DNA from 2 places in the Paenibacillus sp. FSL H3-0469 genome. Region 1 is predicted to be linked to the other one. Evidence: riboswitches for the same ligand, from Rfam matches in the RefSeq annotation. Region 1 holds a riboswitch; the other holds the start of a gene.
The links. Region 1 has a riboswitch for S-adenosylmethionine ahead of metA (homoserine O-succinyltransferase). Riboswitches for the same ligand answer to the same signal wherever they lie in the genome.

Region 1 (15,028 bases):
GCAGGTGAAGCTGAATTGCTCAGTTCGAGTGAACGAACCAGCATGGTTACGAATTCTGCGCGGGTTACACTCTTCATTGGCGCAAAGTTCGTGCCGTCCATCCCTTTGATAATGCCTTTGGCTGCCAATGCATTAATGGCATCTGCGGCCCAGGATACCTTACCCAGATCCTTGAAGGCTACAACAGGTACAGCCGGGCTTGGCGTTGGAGCTGCCGTTGCGGCTGGTGTTGCCGAAGGAGCCGGACTTGGAGTGGCCGAAGGCGAAGCCGTTGGCTTAGGTGTTGCAGTTGTAACCGGTCCAGGGTTACCTGGGTTCGGGTTCGGATTAGAGCTAGGACTAGGGCTCGGAGTAACCGTTCCAGGGTCTTTCTCCACATTGGTGATCCGGCCTTCAATGGCAGCGGTGATGGCACCGCCTTTGAAAGTGTTGACGATATAATCATAGAATACATCCAGGTCGATCGGTCCGGCCAGCGAGGAGCTTGCCTCAGTCAATACCTTATAATTGTCGCCGCCCGCAGCCATGAAGTTATTGACTACAGCCGTGTAGCTCTTCGACATTTCAATAGGTGTTCCGTCTGTCTTCGTCAGGTTAGCCACACGTTCTGCAACCGGCAGGTACATGTTCGCTGTATATTTCAGACCTGAGATTTGCAGGGTCTTCGTGTCTGCGGTGCCGTCAGCTTTAACTGCCCATTGCTGCTGCAGCAGAGTCTTGATCTGCTGTCCGGTCAGCGTCAGCTTCACCAGCGTGTTGCCGAATGGCTGAATCTTCGCCAGATCCCCGAATGCTACATTGCCCTTCGGAAGATCCGCACGGATACCGCCCGGGTTCATGAAGGCGAAGTCAGCAGGAAGAGTAGAACCGTCTTTGAAATCAGCGCTGCGCATCGCATCTGCAATCAGGTTACCCAGCGCTGATTCCTTAGTGTAAGCATCTGTACGGGTTACTGTACCGTCAGTAGTTCCTACAGGCTGAGTCAGCTCAGGGTGAAGATTCAAATAGTGGTCTACCAATGCCTTAGTTTCAGCATCCGGTGCGATTTTACTCTGAACTGTGTTCGTTACAGTAGCCGTTTTACTCTTCACTGTACCCGTAACTCCGTCAATCACCAGCTTGATGTCTTCAAAAGCCGTTCCGTAAGAGTAAGCCTGAACGATCAGCTTACCGTTAACCGTATCATTGGCATAGCCATGATTGTCTCCGGCTACGATAACATCAACCGGGGAATCCGCCGGCAGCGCATTGGCCAGATCCACAGCTTCACCGGTGGATACATTCTTTTTGGTGACTGGATCAACCTTGGTAGTAGCCGGATCATGGGCCAGCACGATGATCGTATTGACGCCCTTGCTCTTCAGCTCGGCCGCATATTTCTCAATCGCCGCGACCTCTTCCTCGGCACTCAGGAATTTCACACCGGCTGTACCGGCTGGCGATACTTTGCTTGGCGTTGCTTTGGTCACAACTCCGATGAAGCCGATCTTCACGCCGCCAACTTCTTTTACTACATAAGGGGTGATAATAGGTTTACCAGTAGTGCTGTCTACTGCATTAGCATTGATATAATCGAAATCTGCGCCACTATGAACAACTTTCTCGTTCTTAGGGTCCTTACCGCCATAGATTTGAGCCTTCATAGCCTCAACACCTTGGTCAAACTCATGGTTCCCCAGGGTGCCGACGTCGAACTTCATGAGATTCATCCATTCCATCGTAGGCTTGTCGCGTTCCAGTGAAGATACCGGAGCGGATGCACCCACAGAGTCGCCGTTGTGGAACAGCAGTGAATTCTCATATTTGGCACGGGCTTCCTTCAAATATGCAGCAAGTGTTGCCGCTGTGCCTACTGCTTCCCCGTTCACCACCGAGGTAGTGTCCAGTTGGCCGTGGAAGTCATTAATGCCCAGCAGATGGACTTCAACATCTCCCGTTGGGGTTGGAGCGGATTTTTTCAGGTCAAGGTTGTAGATTTCAAATTTATTGACATCTTGAATTCCCGTAGCAGTAATGTTGGCAGGAGCGACTTCTGCTGCTCTAGGTGAAGACGGGAATGTTACAGTAACATTGCCTTCAATAGGTGCAATCGACCAGTTGTTGTCTGCGGTAGGATCGACTGTTCCCGCTTCCTTGATGTAATCCATCAATACCTGGCGGTTCTCCATCTGAGAATCAATAATCATGTTAGCGCCTTTGACGCCCGGGAAGTTCCCCCCGCCGCTTGCACGGTAGTTGTTGGTAACAACCACGAATTTCTGTTCCGGATCTAGTGGCTTGTCGCCATAAGTGATGGAAGTGACCCGGCTGGAGGACTCATCGTTTATGCTGCCATCCGGTTTGTACTTCGCATTGCGGGTGACATCAAGGGTATATTGAATACCGTCAATCACATCGAAATTGTACACAGCAAATGCTGAATTCAAAAGCGGTTGAGGCGTGGAGATGGATGGCTTGATGCGGTTAAACGCTCCTGCACTCATCTCTACCCATTCTTTGACGGTCGAACCTTTAACTACAATCGCCTTCAGCGTGTTGTCGTACAGATATAGATCGCTTGCACTGGCAATCGTAAGGTCGCCTTTCTTAATATCTGTATACTCATCAGGGCCGTTGCGTCCAGCCTTGAACGGTGCACCGACGCTCAGGATCGGCAGGTTTCTATAACCGGCCAGATTTTCGTTCGTATGAATCAAATTAGATACATACTGCTGCTGGGCATAGGTTACGATCTGGACTGTCGGATCATCCTGCACCATAGCAAAATAGCTGTTCATCGGCGCAGATGTTACACCAAGCGGCTGATTCACGTAATCAATCGTAGCTTGATGTGCCGTTCCTGCAAGATCTTCAATAGCGGTGTCAACGGCTGCGCCAGCAATAGAGCGCGTAGAAGCCTTGGAGGCTGTTTTGTCTACTGTCCACTTGCCGCTGCTATTCTGGGCGATTTTCAGATCAATAAGACCCAGGTAACCCCCGCCATAGCCAGCTTGAACTGCCGGAGTTCCATTAATGTGTCCGTTGGCATTATCTACCTTGGCTACATCATTATCATAAGGTTTATTGGTGGACGGATCTTTGAAGGAAGCATCCAGCTTGCTGTCATCCCCGTTCGTCGGGAATACCTTGTGGGTATGCGAGAAGGTAATGGCATCAATGCCCTCAACCTTGCTCAGCAGGTTAATGACATTCTCTGCATTTTCACCAGAGGCAGCCGCATCGAACCCCGAATGCGTCATGGCGACGATAACATCGACACCTTTACCCTTCATTTCTGGAACAAACTTCTTCGCCGTTTCCACAATATCCTTAGCAGTTACCCTGCCCTCCAGGTTTACCTTGTCCCACTCCATAATCTGCGGAGTAACCAGACCCAGGAGGCCGACTTTAATTGTAACGGTGTTGTTCTTGCTGTCCTTCACTTCTTTATCGATGATTTTATAAGGAGTGAATGTATTTTCACCATCGGATACATTATAAATATTTGCATTGATATAAGGGAATTTCGCACCCGTAGACTCTTTATAAGTTACACTGCTCACATTGCCTTTAACGGTCCGGTCCAGATAATCCAATCCATAATTGAATTCATGATTGCCGAAGGTTGCTGCATCATAACCCATGAGGTTCATAGCTGCGATTATCGGATGAATCTGGTCTTCGCTTTCCCTGAAATCAGACACTTGGGCCATATACGTTCCCAGCGGTGTTCCTTGAATTAAATCGCCGTTATCCAGCAAAAGGTTGTATTTCCCCTCTGCTTCACTGCGCGCAGTCTTTACTAAGGTTGAAGTACGGTCCAGACCTACAGTCGCGGAGGCGGCACCCTTGAAATAGTCCCATCCATATACGTTCGTATGAACATCAGTGGTGCTCATCAAGCGTAAATTAATGGTTCCCGGATTTGTTATCACCGGAGAAGCCTCAGCCTTTCCTGCCTCCAGCACAGGAACATTGAATACTCCGCCCAGCATCTGTGCTGCCAGAACTGTGGTAGCCAATAAAGAAGCTATCGGCTTGTTCCATCTTCTCTCTCCCATAAATCTAATTTCCTCCCTGTGATTGCTATATTATTCTACCACTGTCCGAAAAATTGTATCATAGCCCTACCTATGAATCTATCAAAATGCATTAACTCTTATAAATTGTTGTGTAAAATCTCACATTAATTCATCGTTTTTTGTAAAAAATAACGATATCATTTTACAATTAAGTGAAGAATTAAGTGAACAAAGCGTAAAAAAGCCTATTCAATTGGTCTCCGCCTGTTGAACAAGTTAAATAGGAAATAAAAACAGATTACTTACTCTTTTATAAATAGATTTTTACAATATCATAGGATTTATAGGGGGAGTTGAAATGACTATACAAAAACCTGTACGTGGTATATTTCTCGACCTTGGCTGGACGATTTTCCGCCCTGCATCAGGTGATTGGAGGATAACATTAAAAGCGTTGGAATACATAAATCCACAAATTCTAGGGTCAATACCACAAGAACAATTGAATACGGCAATTTCAAAAGCAAATGAGCACCTCAAAAATGAAGTTTACAAAACTGAAGATGAGGAGCTTGAAAGGTATACAAATTATTATAAAACACTGGCTGAATGGTTACCTGAAATTCACCTTACTAACGAACACGCTGAAATCATTGCATATGATAGAGTGTACAATGATGCTAATTATGTTTTTTTAGATCATACAAATCAAACCATTGAAGTCCTGAGCGCAAAGTATAGGATTGGAGTTATTTCAGATACCGACCCGTCGGTCAAAAGAGTTCTTAAAAATGCCGGTATGTATAATTATTTTGATAATATGACACTTAGTTTTGAACTTGGAGAAAGCAAACCTAATCCCGGCATGTTCAGCCATGCACTTGATGCGATGCATTTGCCGGCAACTGAAACAGTATTTATCGATGATTATGAACAGAACTTAGAGGGTGCAGCAGCACTGGGTATCCAAGCAGTATTAGTCCTATCAAGACCGAATTCTCAAGCAAGCACAAAATATCTAAACATCAAAAAGCTAGCCGATTTATTATCCTATTTATAAAAATGGAACAAGCATTGCAGTTGAGCAACAAAAATAACGGAGTAAAAACTACAATTTGTAGTTTAACTCCGTTATTTTTGTTTTCTTTATTTCATTCTAATTCTGCATTATAAAATCATTGTCAATCTTCGCATTCGCATCCTCGAACGTGCGCAGAATATCATAACGCGTGTTGCGCTGCGCTGGGATCTTGCCAGCTTCGCGGATGAGCTGCGTGATCGATTCGATGTTGACCTTGTAGGTCGCGCCTGCCGAGGAGACTACGTTCTCCTCGATCATCGTGCTGCCAAAGTCATTGCAGCCGTATTGCAGGGAGAGCTTGCCTACTTCAGGACCCATCGTAACCCAGGAGGACTGGAAGTTCTTGATATTGTCCAGTACCAGGCGGCTGATGGCTACGGTCTTGAGGTACTCCTCCGGGGTCTGGCGGTCCAGCTTCAGATTCGTATTATCCGGCTGGAAGGTCCAGGAGATGAACGCCAGGAAGCCTTCGGAATCATATTTGTTCGCAATGCATTCGTCCTGGGCTTCACGGACACGCAGCAGATGCAGCGCCCGTTCTTCCATACTCTCGCCCAGACCGATCACCATCGTGGCTGTTGTATTCATGCCGATCCGGTGTGCGGTCTGCATGACGTCCATCCACTCGCGCCAGGAGCCCTTGAGGCGGCTGATCTTGCGGCGGGTACGGTCATCGAGAATCTCAGCACCGCCGCCGGGCAGGGAATCAAGGCCTGCGGCATGAATCTCACGCATGACCTGTTCCAGCGGCAGGCCAGAGACCTCAACCATTTTCATAATTTCCGCAGGTGAGAAGGAATGCATTGTAATCTCCGGGAAGCGCTGCTTGATGCCGCGCAGAATATCCGTATAGTAGCTGAACGGCAGATTCGGATTCGTGCCGCCCTGCATCAGAATTTCGGTTCCGTTGACGCTCATGGTCTCCGCAATCTTCTGATAGATTGTCTCATCAGGAAGCACATAGCCTTCCTCCGAACCGGGTCTGCGGTAAAAGGCGCAGAAGCGGCAGTATACATCACATACATTGGTGTAGTTAATGTTGCGGCCGATGACAAATGTTGTCACTGGCTCCGGGTGCCAGCGCTTCATAATAACATCTGCGGCAGCACCCATTTTCTCAATTTCATTGCTCTCGAACAATGTGACCGTATCTTCCAACTGAAGACGTTCACCCTTCAGTGCCTTATCCAGTATAAGATCGACTGCACTCACTGTTGACGGCCTCCTCTTCATCTATGAAGTCTATGAGATAAATACAATTTGAAATAAAAATAGTCCGTTCTCCCATCGTATCACAATCGGCTGTTCTTGAAAAATGTTTCGCTGCGCAGGACCGGTAATTGACCTTGTCCCAGGCAAAATTAAACAGCAGCACCCGAAGGCACTGCTGCTTGTACGTTCTGCGAATCCCGCAGGCCGGGCCAGGTCCGGGGCGCATCGTCTTATTCCAGCTCGCTCCGGGCAGCCTCCAGAGCCTGCCCCAGATCAGCAATCAGATCATCTACATGCTCTATGCCGACTGAGAAGCGCAGCAGCCGGTCATCCACGCCTACAGCATCGCGGATTTCAGCCGGAATATCGGCATGAGTCTGTATCGCCGGATAGGTCATCAGCGATTCAACGCCGCCCAGACTCTCGGCGAAGGCGATTAGCTTGATATGGCGGAGCAGCGGCTCCACATAGCCGGCCTCTTTTACCTTGAAGGAGAAGATCCCGGTGTTGCCGGAGGACTGGCGGTTCTGAATAGCATAGCCCGGATGGTCCGGCAGGCCCGGGTGGAAGACCTCGGCAATCGCCGGATGCTCCTGCAGATAACGGGCGATGGACAATGCGTTGCTCTCATGCCGCTCCATGCGCAGGGCGAGGGTCTTCATGCCCTTCATCAGCTGGTAGCTGTCATTCGGTGCCAGAACCGCTCCCAGCGAGTTATGCAGGACGGCCATTTCAGCCGACAATTCTGCGCCCTTGGTCACAATCAGCCCAGCCAGCACATCGTTATGCCCGCCCAGATACTTAGTCGCACTGTGAACCACGATATCTGCTCCAAGCTCCAGCGGGCGCTGGAAGAACGGAGTCAGCAGCGTATTATCTACAATCGTGAGCAGCCCGTGACGGCGGGCCCAGGTACATACGGCTTCGACATCCGTAATCATCATCAGCGGATTGGTCGGCGTCTCAATGAATACGGCTTTTGTCCCCGGCTGGCGGGCCGCTTCCAGTCCATCCAGATCGTTCGTATCTACATAGGAGGCACTGATGCCGTATTTGGAGAGAATCCGTTCCAGCAGCCGATAGGTTCCGCCGTACAGGTCGAGCGACACGATGAGATGGTCCCCTTGTCCAAACAAGGTGAACACCGTAGTCAGTGCAGCCATACCGGAAGCGCAGGCGAAGCCGGCATCCCCGGATTCCAGGGCTGCTGCCGCTTCTTCGAGTACAGAGCGGGTAGGATTTTTGGTGCGGATGTAGTCAAAGCCTGTGCTCTGCCCAAGTCTAGGGTGACGGAAAGCCGTCGCATGATAAATCGGGTAATTAATGGCCCCGGTGGCGGGGTCCTCCATCGAACCAATCTGTGCCAGTCTGCTCTCAATTCTCAGTTTCTCATCCATCTCCATTGCCTCCTGATTAATTACTTCTATTAAGAATAAGTTAACCTCTTAGATAAATGCCCCGATATCGTAAGGAGTCTCCTGGTATACATAGTAATTGAGCCAATTAGCGAATAATAAGTTCGCATGGGCGCGCCAGACTGCCGGCGGAGTACGCGTCGGATCATCCTTGGGATAATAGTGCTTCGGCAAGGCAACCTCCAGCCCTTTTGCGATATCCCGGTCATACTCCCATTTCAGCGAGAAGGGATCGTACTCCGAATGTCCGGTAACAAAAATCTGCTTCCCGTCATGCGTAGCCACCAGGTACACCCCGGCTTCCTCGGATTCTGCCAGAATCTGCAGCTCCGGGTTCCGCTCAATATCTTCACGGGAGACATCGGTATGGCGGGAATGCGGAACATGGAACACTTCATCGAAGCCGCGCAGCAGCTTGACATTATTATGGCTCATCGTATGCGGAAACACTCCGAAGCATTTGTCCGGCAGACTCACCTTGCGCACGCCGAAGTGATGATACAGCCCTGCCTGCGCCGCCCAACAGATGTGCATGGTCGAGGTAACATTTTGCTTGCTCCACTCAAAAATCACTTTCAGCTCTTCCCAGTAGTTGACATCCTCGAATTCCAGTTGTTCTACGGGAGCGCCCGTTACGATCAAGCCGTCGAACCGGCGGTGACTGATCTCATCAAAGGTTACGTAAAAGCTCTTCAAATGCTCAGCCGAAGTATTCTTCGATGTATGGGAGCTGGGATGCAGCAGAACAACATCCACCTGAAGCGGGGAATTCCCGATAAGGCGCAGCAGCTGGGTCTCAGTAGTTTCTTTGGTAGGCATCAGATTCAGGATGGCGATCCGCAGGGGACGGATATCCTGATGGAAGGCCTGGCTTTCATCCATTACAAAAATATTCTCACCGGATAACACTTCTTTGGCCGGCAGGCTGTCGGGAATTTTGATAGGCATTGCTGTTCACTCCTTAACTGAAATGGGGTTCCACTTGGTGGTTCAACCTGAGGCAGGGTAGCGAAAAAAGACCTTTCCCGGGCGAGAAAGGTCATATCATGCAGTCATATGCGCCCCTCTCATCTGCCAGAGAACTTCCGCCGGACGAATAACGCCCTGCAAAGCTTCCGCAAGAATTAGCACCGTGCGCTCACACGCCGGTTGCCGGGTTTCATCGGGCTAGTCCCTCCACCTGCTCTTGATAAGATTTAGCTGTATTCAGTTGAATAACCTTAAGCATCCGAAAGATGCTTTTTCTTAAATTTCACTTTAAATCATGAACCTCCTTTTCGTCAAGTCCATACAATGCTGAAGGGGCCTTATGACAGAAAACAATTTCTCTTGTAAGACCCATATCCCGGCGTTATACTAGACAAGTGTTTCAACCAAAATAAACGGCGAAAAGAAGAGGTGAGAGAACAATGGAAGGCGACCCGGGCTCGCGAATATGCGTGCAGAATGAACAACCACACAGGATTAACATCAGCTTGCCGGCGGCGGGAGCCCTTTTTCTTCATGCTCTCGGACCGTCTTTTGGCCTTCATCCATGATTGTACCACCGGCCAAGCTGATTTTTTCCGTGTGCTGAAATTAGCATACCCCTGGAGAAGACCAGGGACATAAGGAGTGAATCAGATGAAAATCCGGCTGGTAAATGCAGGGGTTTTTACGCCTGTTGACAACATTGAAGAAACTTTAACCGCCCCTGCTGAGGGGTTCTACTGGATTGATGCCGATGTGGAGGACCTTGTAGAGCTTCAGCCTATATACGGCCTGCATGATCTGGCTGTGGAAGACTGTCTAAGCGAAGAGGATCAGCGTCCGAAGCTGGAGATTTATGAGAGTCATTATTTCATCGTGGTGAACAGCATCCGGTTCGATGATGAGGAAATTTTCCTCCGTGCGCTCAACGTATTCCTTGGCAGACATTATATTATTACCGTTACGAAGCAGAAGATCCATGAGCTGCGTGTCCTGAAGCCCGTACTGTGGGAGCAGGAGGTCAGTACGCCTGACCGCTTCCTGTATCTGCTGATCGACCTCGTTGTCGACAACTTCTTCTCGGTCGGTGACCGGATTGAAGCGCGGATCGAGAAGCTGGAGGAAGACATCCTCATGCATACCAAGAAATCGCATCTGAGCGAAATCATTGGTCTGCGCAGTGAGATTCTCTGGCTGAAGAAGATGCTCGGCCCGCAGAAGGAAGTTATCAACACGCTCAACAAAAAGGATCTTCGCCTGATCGACGATCAGCTGCAGAAGTATTTCAGTGATATCTATGAGAATGCAGTCAAGATCTCTGAAACCTTCGAAACGTACCGCGATCTCATGGGCAACTTACGCGAAGCTTATCAGTCCAGTATTGCGAACCGCGCCAATGAAATCATGCGTGTGTTTACGGCAATTACCACCATATTCATGCCGCTGACCGTGATTACCGGGATCTACGGCATGAACTTTGACAATATCCCGGAGATCCACACCGAGTACGGCTACTATGGCGTTATTGCCGTCATGGTGACGCTAGGCTGCGGAATGCTCATTATCTTCCGTAAGAAGGAGTGGCTATGAAGCAGAGCGGACGAATACGAAGGACGAAGGCACCGTATACCCGGTTATTCCGGGACCCGGCGAGCCTTCGTCTTTTTGGTATGTCCCCCGTATGTAATGCGTCTGCGCTGCCCAGGAATGCGGGTCATCAGGACTGCAGATTGGGGCCGATGCAGGCCGTCAGTCTCAATCATTATTGAGGAGTGATACCCCTAACGCGGCCGGATGCTCCCGCCGGAAACGGATGCGGATCAGCCGCAGGCGTTCGTAATACAGATCGAGTCCGTCGGCAGGAACGAAAGGTTCGCCGTAAGCTTTGTAAAGGACAGGCTTCAGGAAGTTGTCGCCGATCAGTTCATAGGCTGTCCAAATATTGTTCTGTTCTTCGGGGCTCACTCCGCTCAGCTCCAGGGCAATAAGCTTCTCGGCCGAGTATCCGTCCTTCTCCAGTTCCTCTACCACTTCAAGCACTTCACGGCGGGACACTCCGCTAAGCACTCTGAGCTGCTCCATCCCTTGCCCCTCTTCGATCCCCTGCAACAGAACACGCCGCAATCTCAGCCGCTCCAGCTCCTTCTTGTACTTAAGCTCCTTCTGCTTATAATGCCAGGATACGAAGCTCTCTTCGTCTATGGCATGATTCACCCAGCTTAGCGGAAAATCATGCTCACGCTCGGCCGCCGCAGTGATACTGAGCCAGTCTGCGCCATGCTGTGAGGCTTTGCCTTCACCTACACCTGGAAGCTGCCGCAGCTCTTCCTCCGTGTGGGGAAGAAATGCGCTGATCATGCGCAGCAGACGGTTGCTGGCCAGGATATAAGGCGCCTTCCGTTCGCTGGAGGCCTTGCCCCTACGCCAGGTGCAGAGCTCCTCGAAGATGTCTTCATTCCCGTACTGCTCACTGTAATACTGTAGCCTAAGCTGCTCCTGGCTGCGGCTGCTGAGATTATCCTCCTCATGGAATACCCCGTCAATCAGCGGGCGGTAGCCCTCCCCCATCTTCACGGCAAGCTCGTGCCGGTATACGCACAGCATCTCATTCCATGATCCGCCTTCATACCACAGGCTATCGCCCGTCTCCTGCTCGCCGGAGAAGTCACGCCAGCCCAGACGCCACTGCCCCTCTTCCTCTCCAATCCACAGCTGGGCAAAAACCTCCCCGTCCACTCCTGATCTTCTGCACAAACGGTTCATAAATACGATCTGCATATGAATCCCTACTTTCGTCGTCTTACAGTACGCATGACATATTTGAACGCAAAAAAGCACCTCTCCCACGAAATTCGTGAAAGAGGTGCTTCCTCTTAAATGCTATACTGTTAAAACCTAGAATACCATATATTACGTAACAGTCAATGCCTTTTTGTCAGGAGATCCTATTTGCGGTCCAAAGCCAGCTTGGCCAGACCCAGTGCGCCCGACAGACCGGCGTTATCTCCAAGCTGCGGAGGCACAATATAGCTGCCGATCTCTTCATTGAGCGCCGGATGCTGCACATATCCGCCGAGCAGCTCCTGCAGCTTGGCATGAATCAGCGGGAAGAGCTGGCTCTGCTTCATCACACCGCCGCCCATTACGATCTTCTGCGGCGAGAGAATCAGCACATAGTTCATAAGAGCATGAGCCAGATAGTGGGCCTCCATCGCCCAGGCCGGATGATCCGCAGGCAATTCGCCCGCCGGCTTCCCCCAGCGGTTGCCGATGGCCGGACCTGCTGCCAGACCCTCTAGGCAATCGCCGTGATAAGGGCAGAAGCCTTCGTAGTGGTCCTCAGGATGACGACGGACCAGAATATGGCCCATCTCAGGATGGGACAGCCCGTGAACGAGCTTCCCGCCTACCACGGCACCGGCACCGATTCCGGTGCCCACCGTGATATAGAGGCAGCTATCCAGACCTTGCGCTGCCCCCCAGGTGTATTCGCCCAGCGCTGCGCCGTTCACATCTGTATCGAAGCCGATCGGAACCTGGAATTGCTCCTCCACGGCTCCCACCAGATTATAGCCGCCCCAGTGCGGCTTCGGTGTGGTTGTAATATATCCATAGGTGGGGCTGCCGATAACGGGATCAATCGGTCCGAATGAACCGATGCCGATAGCCTCCACAGCTTTTCCGCTGAAATAATCCATTACCTGGCTCATAGTCTCCTGAGGAGTGGCAGTCGGAAAGCTCACCCGGTCGATAATCGTCCCGTCCTCATTCCCGATACCGCATACAAACTTCGTTCCCCCTGCTTCAATCGCTCCCAACAATTTCACTGCAGCGTTCCCCCTTCTCCTGATGCATCCATATGCTGTTGCTTCTATAAACTTTGTTTACCACGATAGATTCTCTTAAAGCCGGCTTCAGCCAATATGATAGTTTCATCTGAATGCGATAGACTCTTCTAATACAAAAATGCCTGGTTAACCGGCCCGGCGCGGTGATTAAAGCGTTCTCTTGTCCTATTATACGTGGCTCTTAAACGTATGACAAGCGGTTGACATATAGTAGCCAGAAGTGATTTGCTGATGAGTCTTTGGGTGGATTGAACGGGAACGGGGTATAGTTGGATTTTCTACACTTGCTAATGAACGAATGGCCTATGCTGGAACAGTAGTTGGAAAAACAACACTTCATTTCGTCCATTTTAGCTACAATAGCCAAAGGTGATATGAACAGATGCTGTTTCTCCGCTTGTTGCCGGACATCCCATGTAAATCCATAAATTAAGATACGTTATTCCACCTGTTGGTTGCAGGAATCGGAATCATACTGCTGCACAGCTTGTTTGCGGCCACGATAGGTCCGGCATGCTGCCACAAGCCTGGCTGCTGCCGGGAGATGGGAGGCCAAGTGAATATGCGCATAAGCAGCCATAATGCTGCCGCTGATGTAGCCTTCCGGCTGGCTCCCCCCTCTGCCCTTACTCTCATAGGCATAGGTCCGGGCTTCCCTGTCAGGATAGCTCATGACGGAGTAATGGAATTCATGGCCGCGCAGGCGTTCGCCCTGCTTCAACAGCAGACAATCGTGAAGTGCCGTAACTTCACGATAGCCGAGCGCTGCCCGGCGTTCCTGCATCACGGTGTGGGCCGGAACGATTCCGGCCATCTCATGCACCGTGCCGTTGCGGTCAGTCAGACTACGGGCTAGCACCATGTAGCCGCCGCACTCCGCATACAGCGGCATTCCGGCGGCTGCGGCAGACCTCAGTCCGCCGAGGAACAGCTGGTTCGCGGCAATCCCCGCCGCGAATTCTTCCGGGAAGCCGCCGCCGATATAGATGCCGTCGGCTTCCGGCGGAATACCTTCACCGCTAAGCGGGCTGAAGTACACCAGCTTAGCACCTTCACGTGCGAGCAGCTCCAAATTATCGGCGTAGTAGAAGTTGAACGCCGCGTCCCGGGCTACGGCAATGACCGGACTTGGCTCCGCCGGGCCTGCCTGTGTCTTATGTATGATCTGCACAGCAGATTTACACTGGTCAGCCTCATATGTAAGTGGGCGGACTTGCTGGTCCGGCGTCTGCACGCAGGCAGGCAAAGCTTCTTGCTCCGCCGCCACAGGGTGCGCCCTCAGAGCCGGAGCAGCAGGAGCAGCCGCAGCAAGCTCCAGCAGCCGCTCCAGATCCGTGCCTTGCTCCAGCATGTCGGCGGCACGGTCGAACAAGGGCGCAAGCTCCCCGCGTTCCACAGCGGGCAGCAGGCCCAGATGCCGCTCCGGGATGTCCAGCCCGCTGTCGCGGGGGAGCCAGCCGATCACGGGAATCCCGCAGGCTGCTTCAATGGCCGCCTTAACTAACCGGTAGTGACCCTCGCTGCCGCAGCGGTTCACCAGAACGGCGGCAATCCGCACCTGCGGCTCCAGTTGCCGGAAGCCCAGCACAATCGCCGCCGCACTGCGGCCCATGCTGCGGACATCGACCACCAGGAGTACAGGGCTGGCGGTCAGGATGGCGATTTCCGCCGTTGATCCGGTCAGTGCCGTATCCTCCTTGCCGTCATACAGCCCCATGACACCCTCAATGACGGACAAGTCGGCCTCTGCCGAAGCATGCAGAAAATACTCCCGCAGATAATCGCTTGAAGTCATCCAGGAGTCCAGATTTCGTGAGGGACGGCCTGTGACCGCAGTGTGATAGGCGGGATCGATGTAGTCAGGGCCGCATTTGAAGCCCTGGACGTTGAGGCCCCGCCGGGCAAAAGCGCGCATCAGCCCCAGCGTGACCGTTGTTTTGCCCGAGCCGCTGCCTGTGCCTGCGATGACCAGGCGGGGTCGCGCCTGCGGCTCCCAGGGGGCTGATCCAGGCTCTTGCTCATATCCTGCTGCTTTCCTCGGCTCATTCACTGCTGCTTCCCTCCTTCTCTCCGGGATAGACGATTCGGGCTACGGCGATGGTCACATTGCCGCTCTTGTGCTTAGGCAGCAGGAGCGAATGCGCACCTGAAGACAGCAGCGCAGCAGGTTCACAGACACCGTAAGCCCCCGTTGCCCTGAATACTACCTCAGACGGATGCTCCAGTTCAACTGTATTTAGCTGCTCCGGGGTGTACAGAACCAGCTCCCAGCTGTATTTGGCGCACAAGGCCAGCAGCCCGGCTTCATCCCCCTTGATCCCGGCCGTCGCCACATTCCGCACACTTTGGAGCGACAAATGAAGCTCATTCAGAGTGTGCAGGACCACGGCCTCCAGCTCTTCCGCAGACGTCCCGCGGTTGCAGCCGAGTCCGAGCACCAAACTGCGCGGACGATACACTACAGTGTATTCGGCCAGAGCAGTATCTGCCGGTGCGTCCTCC
Region 2 (15,028 bases), 3.5 Mb from region 1:
AGCAGCTGCTGGATCATCATCTCCCTTCTGATGTGGAAATCATTCTGGTGGACCGGATGCCGTATCAGGGGATCAAGACCGAATATTATGCACTGGCCGCAGGCACCGTCACCGATTACCATCTGCGGATTCAATTCCCGGTACACCCCCGCCTGACCGTTCGTTACGGGCAGGTGGGTTCCATTGATCTGGAGAGCAGGCTGGTCCTGCTCGATTCCGGGGAGCCGGTAGCCTATGATATCCTCGCGATTGCCCTGGGCTGTACGGATAATTACCATAACATTCCTGGAGCTGAGGAATACACCTGCAGTATTCAGAGCTTCGCCGGAACCCGCGAAACTTACCGCAGGCTGAACGATGTGAAGCCTTATGGAACCGTCAACATTGTCGGCGGGGGACTCAGCGGCGTAGAGATTGCCTCGGAGCTGCGGGAGAGCCGGCCGGATCTGAATATCTCGCTGATGGACCGGGGAGAACGTATTTTATCTTCTTTTCCGGCCAAGCTGTCCAGGTATGTTGAGGAATGGTTCAGTGAGCATCAGGTGGAGACGATTGGCGGAGTGTCGGTCTCTCATGTCGAAAAGGATGCCATCTTCAATGGCACCCAGGCTATTCCGGCGGATGTTACGGTATGGACTGCCGGCATTCAGCCGGTGAAGGTCGTACAGCAGCTTGAGCTTCCGAAGGACCGCGGAGGCAGGCTCATTGTGGGGGAGTATTACAATATAGCTGAATACCCGGAGGTCTATGTGATCGGGGACTGTGCCAGCCTGCCCTTCGCCCCCAGTGCACAGGCGGCAGGTGCCCAGGGCGAGCAGGTGGGCCAGATTATGCAGGCGCTATGGCGGGGAGAAACCCCGAAGCTGCATAAGATTAAGCTGAAGGGAACCCTCGGTTCACTCGGCAAAAATGCCGGCTTCGGCCTGATGGGCCGCCGCTCTGTCATGGGCCGGGTTCCTCGCCTGCTGAAGAGCGGCGTGCTGTGGATGTCTAAACGCCATTTCGGCTGATGAAGCCCGGCTTGAACCCAGGCGGTTTAGTCAATCTCCAGGTTGTCCCAGGCTTCTGCCTCTTTTATGGCGGCTTCTATGGCCTCTTCCAGAGCAGCAGGGGAATCGGCCTCAATGATCTCCCCGTCCACCATGGCGAACGGCTGGAGATAACACTCTCCGCAGTTGTTCAGACAGCCGTACTCCACTACATCATATTCAGGGTTTTGTTCCAGCTTAAGCTTGAGCGGTTCAGTACCGTGGCCGATGTTGCTGGCACAGAATTCTATAATTGGTCTCATGATGATCTCCCTATTCTGCCTTAACCATTTTATTTTTTAACTTTTTGTACTATAATAAACATACGAAAGGAGTGATTGAGAAATGAGTGAGAATGTACAAAGCGCAACCATGTACGATGAAGTACTGGAAGTCCTTGATAAACTTCGTCCGTTCCTGCAGCGCGATGGCGGTGACGTGGAACTGATTGATGTTGAAGACGGCATCGTTAAGCTGAAGCTTATGGGTGCATGCGGCAGTTGCCCAAGCTCCACGATCACGCTAAAAGCCGGGATCGAACGCGCCCTGATTGAAGAAGTAGAAGGCGTGGAAGAAGTCGTTCAGGTATTCTAATCCCGTTTCATAAACCATCCCGGCCTCCGCTAAGAGGCCGGGATTTTTTTTATTATAGAGGATTTCGTCTGAAGGATCAACCACCTGGCTGTGCAAAAAACCAGAAGCCGCTCCGCCAGCCATTTCTGGCTACCGGGCTGCTTCTGGTCTCATTAGGATTATTCAGCTTACCTAAGCTTAAGCTTAGAATGCTGGAATAATCGCTCCGTCGTATTGCTTTTCGATGAATGCCTTCGCTTCCGGGGAAGTCAGCGCTGCCGCCAGCTTCTGAATGGCATCCGAATCCTTGTTGTCAGGACGGGCTACCAGCAGGTTGGCATACGGGGAATCTCCGCCTTCAATGAACAACGCATCCTTCGTAGGAGACAGCTTGGCATCCAGGGCAAAGTTAGTGTTGATCAGCGCCAGGTCTACTTCATCCAGCTGACGGGGCAGCATGGCTGCATCCAGCTCAATGATATCCAGCTTCTTGGTGTTCTCAGTGATATCCGCTTTGGTAGAGGCAATATTGGTGTCATCCTTCAGCTTGATCAGACCGTTCTTCGCCAGCAGAATCAAGGCGCGGCCTCCGTTCGTTGCATCATTCGGAATCGCAACCTTTGCACCCTCTGCCAATTCGTCTATCGATTTGATTTTCTTGGAATAGGCGCCAAATGGCTCTACATGAACAGCGGTTACAGCTACGAGATCTGTGCCGTTCTTGGTGTTCTGATCATCCAGGTAAGGCTTGTGCTGGAAGAAGTTCGCATCGAGCTGCTTCTCGGCAAGCTGTGTATTCGGCAGGATATAATCCGAGAATTCTTTGATCTCCAGCTTAATGCCTTGGGCTTCAAGCTGCGGGGCAATCGCTTTGAGGATTTCCGCATGCGGTACAGCAGAGGCACCAATCACTAGAGTTACCGGTTCTGCCGCAGGCTCTGTAGTCGCTTCTGCACCAGCGGCTTCCGTAGGTGCCGTTGTCGCAGCAGAATTCGCGGCGTTATTCGCCTTGTTGTTTCCGCAAGCGGCAAGTACCAATACCAAGGTCAGGCTGAATAATGTAAGCAGTACTTTTTTCATCTGTAAATCCCCCTCTAATCCATATGTTTTATTGAATAAGGCTATATGTGGACGTACCTTATTTCCGTGTAAAATGTCTTACCAGCCGGTCGCCAGCCATTTGCAGCAGCTGCACCAGAATGACCATCAGTGCTACCGAGATAATCATAACTTCCTTCTCATAACGGTAATATCCGTAGCGGATGGCCAGGTCACCCAGACCACCGCCGCCGATCATGCCGGACATCGCGGTATACGAGACAAGGGTCACTACAGTAATTGTTACTCCGGCCAGCAGACCCGGACGAGCCTCCGGAAGCAGCACGCGCATAACGATCTGCCCGGTGGACGCTCCCATGCCCTGCGCCGCTTCAATGATTCCCCGGTCAACCTCCCGCAGTGCCGTCTCCACTAGTCTGGCAAAGAAGGGCGCCGCGCCGATCACCAGTGCCGGGATCGTTCCAAGCACACCTATCGAGGTTCCCATAATCGTCTTGCTTAATGGAATCAGGGCAACCATCAGGATGATAAAAGGGACCGACCTTAGGATATTCACAATAAAGGATAATACCGAGTAAACAACCCTGATAATAACGTTATTTGACTTGCCCCATAAATATAACACAATTCCGAGCGGTAAACCAAGGATTATTGTGAATATTCCTGAAATTGCGATCATTTTGAGTGTAGCAATCGTAGCTTCCAGCATCTCTTCCCAATTGATTGTGCTAAAATCCAATCCGCCCATTACGAAATCACCTCCACATCAAGACCCTGCGCTACTAACTCCGTGAGCGTGGCTTCAACCGCATCAGCAAGTCCTTCGAACCGTACAATCAGCTGCCCGTAAGGAACATCCTTAATCGTAGAGATGGTGCCATGGAGAATGGCGAAGTGGACCCCGGTTCCTTGAACCACCTGGGAGAGCGTGGACCCGTAAGTCTTTTGCCCGAGAAAAGTGATTTTGACCGACTTCGTGAAGCCTGAGTGCACAGCATCAATCGCTTGCCGGAGCGGTCCGTCCGACTGGGTCTCACTGCGGATGAATTCCTTGGTGACCTCATGCTTCGGCTTCAGAAAGACCTCGGCCACTTCCCCCTGCTCCACAATACCGCCGCCATGGATCACGGCAACGCGGTCGCAGATGCTCTGAATCACATGCATCTCATGGGTAATCAGCACGATGGTCAGATGGAATTTGCTGTTGATATCCATCAGCAGGCGCAGAATGGAGTCAGTCGTCTGCGGATCAAGCGCCGAGGTCGCCTCATCGCATAACAGAACGTCCGGATCACTCGCCAGCGCCCGGGCGATTCCGACACGCTGCTTCTGTCCGCCGGACAGCTGAGCCGGGTACTTATTCCAGTGCTCCTCCAGCCCGACCAGAGCGAGCAGATCTTTAACCTTTTGTTCAATCTCGTTCCTTCCGGCTCCGATCAGCCGCAGCGGAAAGGCGATATTATCATAGACTGTTGCCGATGAGAGCAGATTGAAATGCTGAAAAATCATCCCGATCTTGCGCCGCTGCTCCTGCAGCTGTCCCTGGCTGAGCGCTGTCAGTTCGACACCGTCCACCCACACCTCGCCCGCAGTCGGGCGCTCCAGCAGATTAATGCAGCGGATCAGCGTGCTTTTACCGGCCCCGGAGTGACCGATCACCCCGAAGATTTCCCCCTTCTTAATCGACAGGCTCAGCGCAGAGAGTGCAGTTGCCTGCTTACTGCCTTTGCCATACACCTTGGTTATATCCTTCAATTCTATCAACCGCTGCGTCCCCCTTCTGTTCTAGCTTCCATCATTGCAATAAAAAGACCCCTTACGATCCATGCAGATCGCAAGAGGCCCTGTGTGTATAATGACAATGCCTTCTCATCTGCCAAATACCCCGAAACCGGCGGCATTGTAGGAATTAGCACCATGACATTTGGATGCAGCGCTTCGCTGTATTCAAACCGGTTGCCGGGCTTCATCGGGCCTATCCCTCCGCCGCTCTCGATAAGATAATAGTATGAGGTTATATATTCCGTATCCTGTCAGAAGCTAATGTATGCTTAAGTATAGTTCAGTTTCGAGTTTTTTGTCAAAGGTAAGTTTTTACGTACGTTCATGTCCGGATTTCAGGCCGGGGGCCGCTTTATTCTTGTGCCATTGTTCATTCCCGTACCTGTATGCTGCGGCCAGGGCTTGGCATACCATTTCCAGACTCTGCTTCAAATCCTCCAGATGGCTGTCCAGATCCTCCAGACGGATTTTGTCATGCAGCCCCTGGTGGCGCTGCCAGAGATCATCGGTCATCTCCGCGTTCATGTAATGGATCTCGGCATTACGCCGCTTGCGCAGATTCTCCACCGGCTCCCGGTAGGAATTCCTGATCCGCTCCAGTTCGTCCGCAAGCGGATGATGCGGGTGCAGCAGCTGAAATTGCCTCAGCACCGTAAAATAGGAGAAATGCGTCTTCACCTTGCCTGTATTGAGATTGTACAGATTATTCAGCACCGTACCCAGCTTGTCCAGCAGTGAGAAGACACGGATGAAGCCATCCTTGTAGAAATACACATATCTGGCGTACTCCCCCTGCTCGGTGGACGACATATCATCCATATAACCGGCAATCACTGACTTCCGGAAAAAGGCGGCTGCGAACCAGCTCTGCTCCAGCTCATCCAGAGAGGAGATCAGGCCCCGTGTCCAGATTTCCAGCTTGCGGTATTCATGGTCATGGTCTTCATGTGCCGCCATCTCCTTGCGCAGCATGGAGGCAGCCTTCGCCATGGACTCCATAGCTTCAGCCAGCACACCGCTGTTCACGCGGGGCGGCTCTCCCAGTAATGTCCGCAGCATCTTTGACCCTCCTTAAAGTTCACTTCTACGCTAAAGGAAAATAATGGTTCCAGTTGCGCGCTACCCGCTTCGCAATATCCTCGCTCGGAGCCAGCTCCTCCGGGTATCCCGGCTTCATCCGGGCATCTACAATGATCGGCAGCGTATAGCTGACACTGCCCCGGTGTACCCCGGCCGCCGAATAAATATCATCCGCCGGATTGAAGCGGGTGAATACAGACCACAGGAATGAGGTCTGCGTGCTTACCGCCTCTTCCGCCTGATCGACCAGCACAATCAGCGGCCAGGCGGTCTCCCTCTCCTTGAAGGCAGCCACCAGCCGCTCCGGCAACTCCGGGTCCTCTTCATAGGATGCACCGGAAACGGCTAAACATCCTCCGCAATAAGGCACAGCGGCGGTGATTGATGGAAGCTGGCCCTCTGTATAAGTCCTTGGCAGCTGACGGACCGGGCTTCCGATGCCCGCCATCACCGCCTTACTGCCATGGTTCAGCTTGCGTCCGGTATAATCCAGCGTATCCATGGAGGTATTGGCAAAGATCGTCAGATCCGTGTGCGGGTTGAAGCGCTCAAGTACCGTTTCCAGCAGCTTGGGGAAATCGGTAAGCTCCACCTGAACATTAGTCAGCAGCAGGAATTTGGTTAAGGAGAGCTGGCCCTCCCCTAAGATACGAAACGCTGACACCATATACTCACGCGGATAACTCTCCCTCACGACCGCTGAGGTCAATGAATGCGAACCGGATTCGGAATAGGACCATAGCGCTTTGACCGAAGGGATCAGCAGAGGATAGGCTGGAGCGAGCAGCCGCTGCAAATAATCCTTCAGATAATAATCCTCCTGGCGCGGCTTGCCGGTGATGGTCGCCGGGTAGATAGCATCCTTGCGGTGCCACATCCGCTGAACATGCATAACCGGGAAATCATGCTGCATGGAATAGTAGCCGGACTGGCTGCCATACGGTCCTTCTGCTCTCCGCTCCAGCGGAGACACGCGTCCCCGGATGGAGAATTCGGCCTCTGCCGGAATCCGGTGACCGCCCAAGGGGTCCTGCACCATAGGAAGCTTGCCGCCCAGCATCAGCGACGCAAGCAGCAGCTCCGGAATCCATTCCGGGACTGGAGCCACTGCCGCAGCAATCAGGGCCGGAGGCCCGCCGATGAAGACAGACACCGGCAGGGTCTCGCCGAGATGCTCTGCCTGCGAATGATGGAAGCCGCCACCCTTGTGAATCTGCCAGTGAATGCCTGTGGTGCTATCATCATACATCTGAATCCGGTACATTCCGAGGTTATGATCCTTGGGGTTGGTGATATTCTCCGTATAGACCAGAGGGAGCGTGAGGAATGCCCCGCCATCCTTAGGCCAGGCTGTGATCCGGGGCAGCTCCTTCAGCGGATCACTGCTGCTGCAGACACCGAGCACCGGAGCCTCTCCTTGCGGTATGTTCTTGGTTCCTGCCCTCAGCAGCTCAAGCAGCACCGTCCTCTCCCGCCATAAGCCGGCGGCTGAAGGCGGAATCAGCTGCTCCATCGCCGTTGTCAGCGACTTAAGCAGCTGCTCCGGTCTTGTCCCAAAGGCCTTGTTGACGCGCCGGACTGTCCCGAACAGATTCGTAGCGACCGGGAACGGTGTTCCTTGCACGTTCGTGAACAGCAGTGCCGGGCCTTCCTCCTCCACCACCCGGCGGTGAATTTCGGCAAGCTCCAGATAAGGATCAACAGGTGTATCTATCACTGCCAGATCCTTATCCCTGCGGAGCTGCTCGATCCATTGTCGTAAATTACTGTATCGCACTATAGCGTTCCTCCTCAAACAGGACCTTATGCTTATCCCGTCCACCGTTGCCGTATGCTTATTACTTGCTGCCCCTGCCAGCTCCGCTTAACTGCCAGACTCTTACACTCATGTAACACAGAACCCCGAAGAGTCCGGAGATCAGCACAATATGAGACATTGCAGCAAATATGTACAATCTTTCATTATTCAGTGTGTATACTACAGCCGCTCCGCTGAATACCTGCATCAGGCATAACAGGACTGCTGCTACTCCCAGAGCCCTCAGCTCCGGCAGCTCCTTATACTTCCAGAAGGCCAGATGCCCAAGTATAGCCGTAAGCAGGAACAGAATCGCCGCCGCAATCCGGTGGACGAATACGATCCCTACTCCGCCGCTCATCTCCGGAATCCATTGTCCGTTACACAGCGGCCAGCCGGAGCACCCGCCCTGGGAACTGGTGTGGCTTACGTAGGCCCCAATGTAGACAACGATATATGAATATACTGCAGTAACCCAGGTTAAGTTGCGGAAGGCCGGGCGGACTTTGGGACTTCCTGTGCTGAATTCCGCTCCTGGAGCGAAGGTCCGTCTGGTCCCAAGCGCCAGCATCAGGGAACCTGCGAAGGCGATCAGCGAGAACCCCATATGCAGGGCCATGACCGCAGCTGACTGCGACTTCACTACTGCAAGCGCTCCCATCCCGCCTTGAACGATGACGAAGATCAGGGTCAGGAGGGCACAGGCCAGCAGATCCTTGCGGTGCCTGGCATAACGCCAGAAGGCAACCATGGAAGCCAGTGATAACAGGCCTGCCAGGCCGCTGAACAAGCGGTGGGTATATTCAATCAGAGAGCCGATGGTGTAGGCCGGAATCAGCTTCCCGTGGCACAGTGGCCACTCATTCCCGCATTCCAGTCCCGAGCCGGTTTTCGTCACCACAACCCCGCCGAACAGTGCCATGAACATAATGAGACAGGTCAGATAGCTGAGCCATTTTAATTGAAGTGTCGTCAATAGTATCACCCGTATTGTATAGGAATGAGTATGAAGCATATAAATTCTTATATTTATTAGAAAAAAGCACCGCTTCTGCTCAAAATAGGGCGAAAGCGGTGCTGCGTAATTACTTGTGAATGCTGAGATAAACGTCCAGCGCCGTATCAAGAAACTTCTCGATTTCCTCCCGGGACTTGCGGAGCTTGTTCACGAACCGGACCAGTTCCCGTCCATCGGTATACGCGACAAAGCTTGGAATGCCCAGTATATTCTGTTCCTGGCTGACATCGCCTACGGCATCGACATCCACTTCGACCAGGGTAAGGCGCTCTGCATATTTTTGTTCCACATCCGGCATGAACGGATCAATGAATTTGCAATCCACACACCAATCTGCCTTGAAGACTGCCACCGTCAGGCGCGAAGACTGAATTGCCACCTGGAACTGGGCAGGGGAGCTGATTTTGTCCATCAATTGACCATTCCCTTCTATCAGAAAGTTCCACACGAAGCTTGCTCTTTAAGTGAATCAAAATGTACGGAATAAGTCAAACAATAATGACAAATCAAGACAATAGTCATATCATTATTCACCAGCACGCACACGGGCAGGCTGCAGTTTCATCAAAGGACCCAGCACCTTACGCAGCGGACGGGGATAACCGGCAATCTCCTGGCTGCTGAGTACGCCCAGAATGATCAGGAGAACCAAATAGACAATTACGACTGCCGCTCCAACCACCAGACAGGTAATCAGGAAGGCCAGACGGGCCGGCATAAGCTGCGTCATCAATATACCTGCTTCATTCAAGCCATAGCCGATACCTGCCGAGGCCAGGACCGCAATAGAGAAGCCTCCCCAGCGTTTGCCGAGAATGGTGAAGGGGACGATTTTTTTGAGCATCCGCAGATTAAGCATTGTAATCACTATGAAGCACAGTGCCGTAGAACCGATAATGCCATAAATGCCAAACCACTGGCTGAACAGGAAATTGGAGCCGAACTTCACGAGGATACCCACAAGCACGTAATACATGGATATCCGGGATTTGCCCATTCCGAGCAGGATCGAGTTCGTAGTCATCATCGTTATCTGGAAAATAGTACCGAGTGTCAGCATCGCCACAATACCGCTGCCGTCAAGCGATTTGAACAGCAGGCCGTTAACCGAGTAGGCAGCCACAACAAGTGAGACTACAACCGGTGTGCCTGTAAGAATGGAGACCCGCATGGCGAGTGTGACCTGACGTTGCAGGTGCTGTTCATCTTTGCGGGCGAAGGCGGCAGATATAATCGGAATCAGCGATGCACTTAGGGCGATCGACAATACCGGAGGAATTCCGGCCACACTCTGTGCCCGGCTGCCGAAGATCCCCAGCGTCCACGTAGCTTCCTTCAAGCCGATTTGCCCGCTAAGCAACGGCACAATAAAGGTAGTATCAATGAAGTTCACTACAGGCACCGTAACGGAAGACAATACAATCGGTATGGACAGCTTGAAAATATCCTTGTAAATCTTAAGCAGCGGGATACGGGCTTCATTCGAGTCATACAAAGCGACCTTCTCCTCGCTGCGGCGCAGCTTCATCGCATAATACAGCATCACGCCGAAGGCGCCGATACTGCCGAGTACACTGCCGAAGGATGCGCCTGCGGCCATCCAGGTGTTGCTGTAGCCCTGGCGCAGCAGAATAAAGGCAAGCAGAATAGCTGTGGATACCCGGGCAATCTGCTCGACAATCTGTGAGATGCCCCCGGCCATCATATTGTTACGGCCCTGGAAATACCCGCGCATCATCGCGATTGCGGGGAACAGCAGCAGCGCCGGGGCAATCGCCCGGATGGCCAGTGTGCTCTCGGGAACCTTACTGGATTCCGCGTAATAAGGAGCAGCTATGTAGAGCGCTACGCTCATAATCACACCAACCACAGCCGCAAAAATCAGCGCCGCACGATACACCTGCTGTGCTTCCTGCGGACGGTTCAGCGCATAGCGCTCGGACACCATTTTACTAAGCGTGCTGGGAATACCGGCTGTCGCCAGAGGCAGCAGCAGCAGATACACATTGTTGGCTTGTGTAAACGCAGCGTTACCGACTTCATTGAATAAATGCTCCAGCGGCACCCGCTGGGCAAGCCCGAGGACACGGGCTACCAGTGCGGCTGCCGCCAGAATTAGCGTGCCTTTGACAAAGGATTCTTTCTTGGTGGACAAGCTGTTTCGCCTTCTTCACAATAAATTTAATAGCGTCCGATCCAGATAAAGAAGAGGACGATCATAACAATCTGCAGAATAATCTTGACGACTGTGCTGCTGAACAGCCCGAGCAGAGCGCCGAAGCTGACCTTCACCGCTTTACCGGCCTTCTCGCCGGCAATCAGCTCGCCGATGAAGGCACCCAGGAACGGGCCGATCAGCAGGCCGAACGCCGGAATCAGAAACGGGCCGATAATCAGACCGATGGTGCTGCCGATCACGGAGGCGCGGGAGCCGCCGAACTTCTTGACGCCCCAGGCCCCGACCACATAGTCGGCAATGAACAGCACCACGACGATCAGCGTCTGGGCAATCCAGAACCAGGGACCGAAGGAGCCGAAGGAAAAGAACCAGCCATATACAAAGAATGCCAGGTAAATCGCAAGCGCCCCCGGCAGGATCGGATATACCGCCCCTGCCATCCCGATTGCGAACAAAGCAATGATCAGAATCCAGCCCAGAATTGTCAATTCCCTCAACTCCTTATGTTTAGATAGCTAGAAATGAAGTCCAAAAGGTGCGGGTCGTAACTGCGGTGAATTTTGGCTTCCAGCCGCTGTTGTCACCAGATTTCTTGATTCAAACCGCTATTAGCGGTGAAAATCCGGTGACTGCTAATGCTTCCGAAGCTAGCTTTCCTACGGAAAGCTTTCAGGCGGTCGCTACCGCTCCTCCAGCTCAAACTTCCCCTCCGTTACTCCCACCAATTGTTGTCTTTCAGATCAAGCTATATAAAATTCAACAATCCGAAACTCATCGCAACATCTACTAAGCCTGCTTGGATATGCGTGCAGCCGAGATTCCGGTTTCGGCCTCTGTCAGGATGTACTTCTGAATCACTTCCGCGATTCCGTCTTCGTTGTTCGTAGCTACTACTGCATCCGCTTCCTGCTTAACAGCTTCCTGGGCGTTGCCCATAGCCACTCCGAAGCCGGACTGCTGGATAGCTGCCAGATCGTTGAGGCTGTCGCCTACGGCAACAACCTGGGACATGTTAATGCCCAGCAGCTTGCAGACTTCAAGAATGCCTGAAGCCTTATTGACGCCCAGCGGATTAATCTCCAGGTTGAATGGCGAGGAGTTGGTGATCTCCAGCCCGCCCAGCTCCTGCAGCCGCATCAGCAGCTTGTGGCGGATATCGTTATCCTCGGTGGAATAGCCGAATTTCAGCCATTCTCTGCTGTCAATCTCACCGTCCCAGCTATCCCGGTTGTACACTTCATCTACGGAGTAAGCCCAGAACCAGATATCGAATTCCTCAGCAATTTTGTGCATCTCTTTGACCAGCTCCACATCCATCAAGGAGCGGCGGTACAGCTCATTAGGCGCACGCCAGACTTCACTTCCGTTCACCATAATCATTGGAGTGTTCAGGCCAAGCTGTTCAGCATAAGGCATTGCACTGCGCGAAGAGCGCCCGGTAGACAGGCAGACATGTACGCCGGCCTCCATCGCTTTTTTGATCCATTCCACCGTAAGCGGGGTAATCTTCTGTTCGTCGTTCAGTAGGGTTCCATCCATATCCAATGCAAGCAGGCGGTATTTGGCAGTCATTTGCCACCCCTCCATTCTTGGTCGCTCTTTCGTTTGAAGGCAACCGTATATTTGGTATTTCTCGCAGATCCATCTCCATCATGGCTATAATATCATCAGTTTGTTGCGGCAGTATTATCGGAACTTTCACCGGAAGCAGCTCCGTCATTCGGGTTCGCTGTTTTCAGGCTTTTCTTAGGCACGCCATCCAGCCCGTATTCCCAGTCGTAAGCGTCGAAAATTTTACGTGCAACCGGAGCCGCACTGTTGGAGCCGAATCCCCCTTCGGGGATGACTACAGCAACAGCCAACTTAGGATTATTACGCGGGGCGAAGGCAATAAATACCCCGTTATCGCGCAATTGCCCTTTACCAAGCTGCTGTGAGGTCCCTGTCTTACGGGCAAAATCATAAGGGAAATCTGCGAATGCTGAGACCTTACTGTTCATACCCTTTTTAATTTCTCTCCAAAAGGACTTGTCAAAGGTCGTCACTTCATCCAGCACCTCGCGCTCAAATTTCTTGACCACCTTGCCCGATGAATCCGTAATCTTGCTGACAAGCTGCGGCTTGATCCGCACCCCTTCATTGGCAAGCGTAGAAGCATACTGAGCTAACTGCAGCACCGTATAGCGGCCCTGCTGTCCGAAGGAGGCATAGACCAATGCGGCTTGCGCACTGCCCGCTGCCTTAGTATCCGTGTAGTTGATCTGTCCCAGGTATTCATTAGGGAGACCGCTCTGCGTGGATACGCCAAGGCCGAATTCCTTCATATATTTATCCCAGACTCCAATTCCCTCGCCTTTATATTGCTCATAGAGCTTCTTGCCGATCATATCTACCATGAACACATTGGAGGAATCCTCAATCGCCTTAGCCGGACCCATCCGGCCGTATACGTGCCCCGAGGAATTGCGGACGGAGGATTTATCATCCTTACCGAAATAAGCAATCCCTTTGTCTGTGTACGTATAGGAAGTGCTGAAAAAGCCTTCATTCAGACCGATCAACACCGTCAGCGGCTTAATGGTGGAACCGAGCAGTACGGTGGAACCAAATCCATGGCCGGACAGGCCGGAAGAATAAGGAGTGATCGTCCCGTTCTGGTAGTTGCCCATGATCTTATTCCAGGTATCCGAATCCAGCTTCTCCGCTGTCCAGACATTGGTATCGTAATCCGGCATGCTGGCCATGGCTACGATATTGCCGGTATCGACTTCCATCGCCACCGCATAGCCTGTCTTGGCGTCAGGATGAGTCTTGCCTTGTACAGCGTTGCGGTGCAGCCAATTGATCTGTTCGGTGATAGCCTGCTCCGTCTTAAGCTGAACATTCTTGTCAATCGTCATCCAGATATCATTACCCTTGACAGGCGGCACTACCTCTTCCACCTTCTCGGCCATATTCTGCGGATTCACCGAGATGACCTGATAGCCGTTCTTGCCGCGCAGCTCCCGCTGATATTGCAGCTCCAGGCCGTCGAAGCCGACGAATTCATCGTCTTTATAATTCAGGCCGGGATCTGCGCCGATCTTCTTCATGGCGCTCTGAATATTCTTGTAGATGTTGAGCGTATTGGAGGATTTGAAGGGCTTGATATACCCGACCGTCTGCACGGCTACGGTATCCTTGTCGTAATGACGTACGCCTTCTTCCACGATCTCAAGGCCCGGGAATTCGCTTTTGTGCTCCATGAAATAAGCGATTTCCTTGGTGGTCAGACCGGATTTGATCTTGCGGGCCATATAGCCCGAATATTTCTTGAAATATAAATCCAGAGAATTAATTACTTCATTAACAGTCAGCTTCTCGCCGTTCGGGTCGCCATATTCATCAAATTTCGCAACCAGATTATTTGCCAGCGCATACGCATTGGCTCTTGCCTCCGGCTTAAGCGAGCTGATTCCCGTTTCCTTATCCACCACTTTAGCTGTATATTCCTTCGTTAGCGTAACATACAGCGTTTGAACAGAGGTGGAGTAAGCAATTTGCTCGCCTGCGGCTGCGCGGATACCTCCACGGATCGAGGCGAGTGGTACACTTTTGGTATCCCGGCTGGCCTCCACCTCCGTCAGTGTCGGTCCTTCCACAAATTGAATAACTGCGAGACGGATAATAATCACACAAAAAATAACAAACGTGCTGAAGAAAAACACGTTAAGCCGCAGGCCAAGCGAGCTCTTGCTGTCCTTCTCTTCCGGGGGGGAGGCCTGCTTTCGGAAAACACCCACAGTTTTTCACTCCTCTACATCAAAATAAACCGTTTAGTTCACCCTTGACTCGGGCACATTTTTCTTAGGGACTCCATCCAATCCGTATTCCTGGTCATAGGCTTCAAAGATCCGGCGGGCTACCGGTGCTGCACTGTTCGCTCCAAAGCCGCCTTCTGGAATGATCACGGCCACTGCAAGCTTAGGATGCTCACGCGGAGCATAAGCAATGAATACCCCGTTGTCACGGGTGGCCCCGAACGCTTCCATCTCAGAGGTTCCTGTCTTGCGGGCGAAGTCATATGGGAATCCGTCAAACGCCTTAACCTTAGTATTCATCCCGCGCTTGATCTCTTTCCAGTAAGAAGGGTGAAACGAGATGCTGTCCAGGACTTCCCGTCCAAATTGCTTAACCGTCTTCCCTTCGGGATCTGTAATCTTACTGACGAGCTGGGGCTTAATCCGCACGCCTTCATTCGCAAGTGTTGCCGTATACTGGGCAAGCTGCAATGCGGTGTATTTCCCCTTCTGGCCGAAGGAGGCAAGTACCAGCGCCGCTTGGGCAGAGCCAGCCTTCTTCGGATCAAGATAATCGGCAACTCCGGCACTTTCACCGGGAAGCCCGCTTTGCGTAGACACCCCAAGCCCGAATGCCTTCATATATTTGTCCCATACGGCAATCCCTTCTCCCGCATACTTCTTGTACAGTGCATTACCGACCCACTCTACCATAAAAGCATTGGAGGACTC

Region 2: it holds a riboswitch for S-adenosylmethionine, as region 1 does, so the genes downstream of both, NSS83_RS13440 (methionine ABC transporter ATP-binding protein) here and metA (homoserine O-succinyltransferase) in region 1, are expected to answer to the same signal.

The regions. Positions count from the first base shown of each region.
Region 1 covers NZ_CP150302.1:6,638,815-6,653,842, reverse strand. The annotation lists gene NSS83_RS28980 (bifunctional 2',3'-cyclic-nucleotide 2'-phosphodiesterase/3'-nucleotidase) at 1-4,040, opposite strand, end outside; gene NSS83_RS28975 (HAD-IA family hydrolase) at 4,360-5,061, shown strand; gene mqnC (cyclic dehypoxanthinyl futalosine synthase) at 5,158-6,294, opposite strand; gene NSS83_RS28965 (aminotransferase class I/II-fold pyridoxal phosphate-dependent enzyme) at 6,525-7,691, opposite strand; gene metA (homoserine O-succinyltransferase) at 7,740-8,657, opposite strand; SAM riboswitch class I at 8,774-8,905, opposite strand; gene corA (magnesium/cobalt transporter CorA) at 9,333-10,268, shown strand; gene NSS83_RS28950 (HRDC domain-containing protein) at 10,434-11,456, opposite strand; gene NSS83_RS28945 (ROK family protein) at 11,624-12,505, opposite strand; gene NSS83_RS28940 (cobyrinate a,c-diamide synthase) at 12,966-14,498, opposite strand; gene NSS83_RS28935 (cobalamin biosynthesis protein) at 14,569-15,028, opposite strand, start outside.
Region 2 covers NZ_CP150302.1:3,101,994-3,117,021, forward strand. The annotation lists gene NSS83_RS13415 (NAD(P)/FAD-dependent oxidoreductase) at 1-1,010, shown strand, start outside; gene NSS83_RS13420 (YuzB family protein) at 1,037-1,291, opposite strand; gene NSS83_RS13425 (NifU family protein) at 1,374-1,622, shown strand; gene NSS83_RS13430 (MetQ/NlpA family ABC transporter substrate-binding protein) at 1,806-2,681, opposite strand; gene NSS83_RS13435 (methionine ABC transporter permease) at 2,740-3,408, opposite strand; gene NSS83_RS13440 (methionine ABC transporter ATP-binding protein) at 3,408-4,424, opposite strand; SAM riboswitch class I at 4,527-4,662, opposite strand; gene NSS83_RS13445 (Cthe_2314 family HEPN domain-containing protein) at 4,755-5,501, opposite strand; gene NSS83_RS13450 (UbiD family decarboxylase) at 5,527-7,299, opposite strand; gene NSS83_RS13455 (COX15/CtaA family protein) at 7,361-8,296, opposite strand; gene NSS83_RS13460 (thioredoxin family protein) at 8,406-8,750, opposite strand; gene NSS83_RS13465 (polysaccharide biosynthesis protein) at 8,865-10,493, opposite strand; gene NSS83_RS13470 (DUF456 family protein) at 10,520-11,005, opposite strand; gene NSS83_RS13475 (Cof-type HAD-IIB family hydrolase) at 11,304-12,089, opposite strand; gene NSS83_RS13480 (penicillin-binding transpeptidase domain-containing protein) at 12,185-14,299, opposite strand; gene NSS83_RS13485 (penicillin-binding transpeptidase domain-containing protein) at 14,333-15,028, opposite strand, start outside.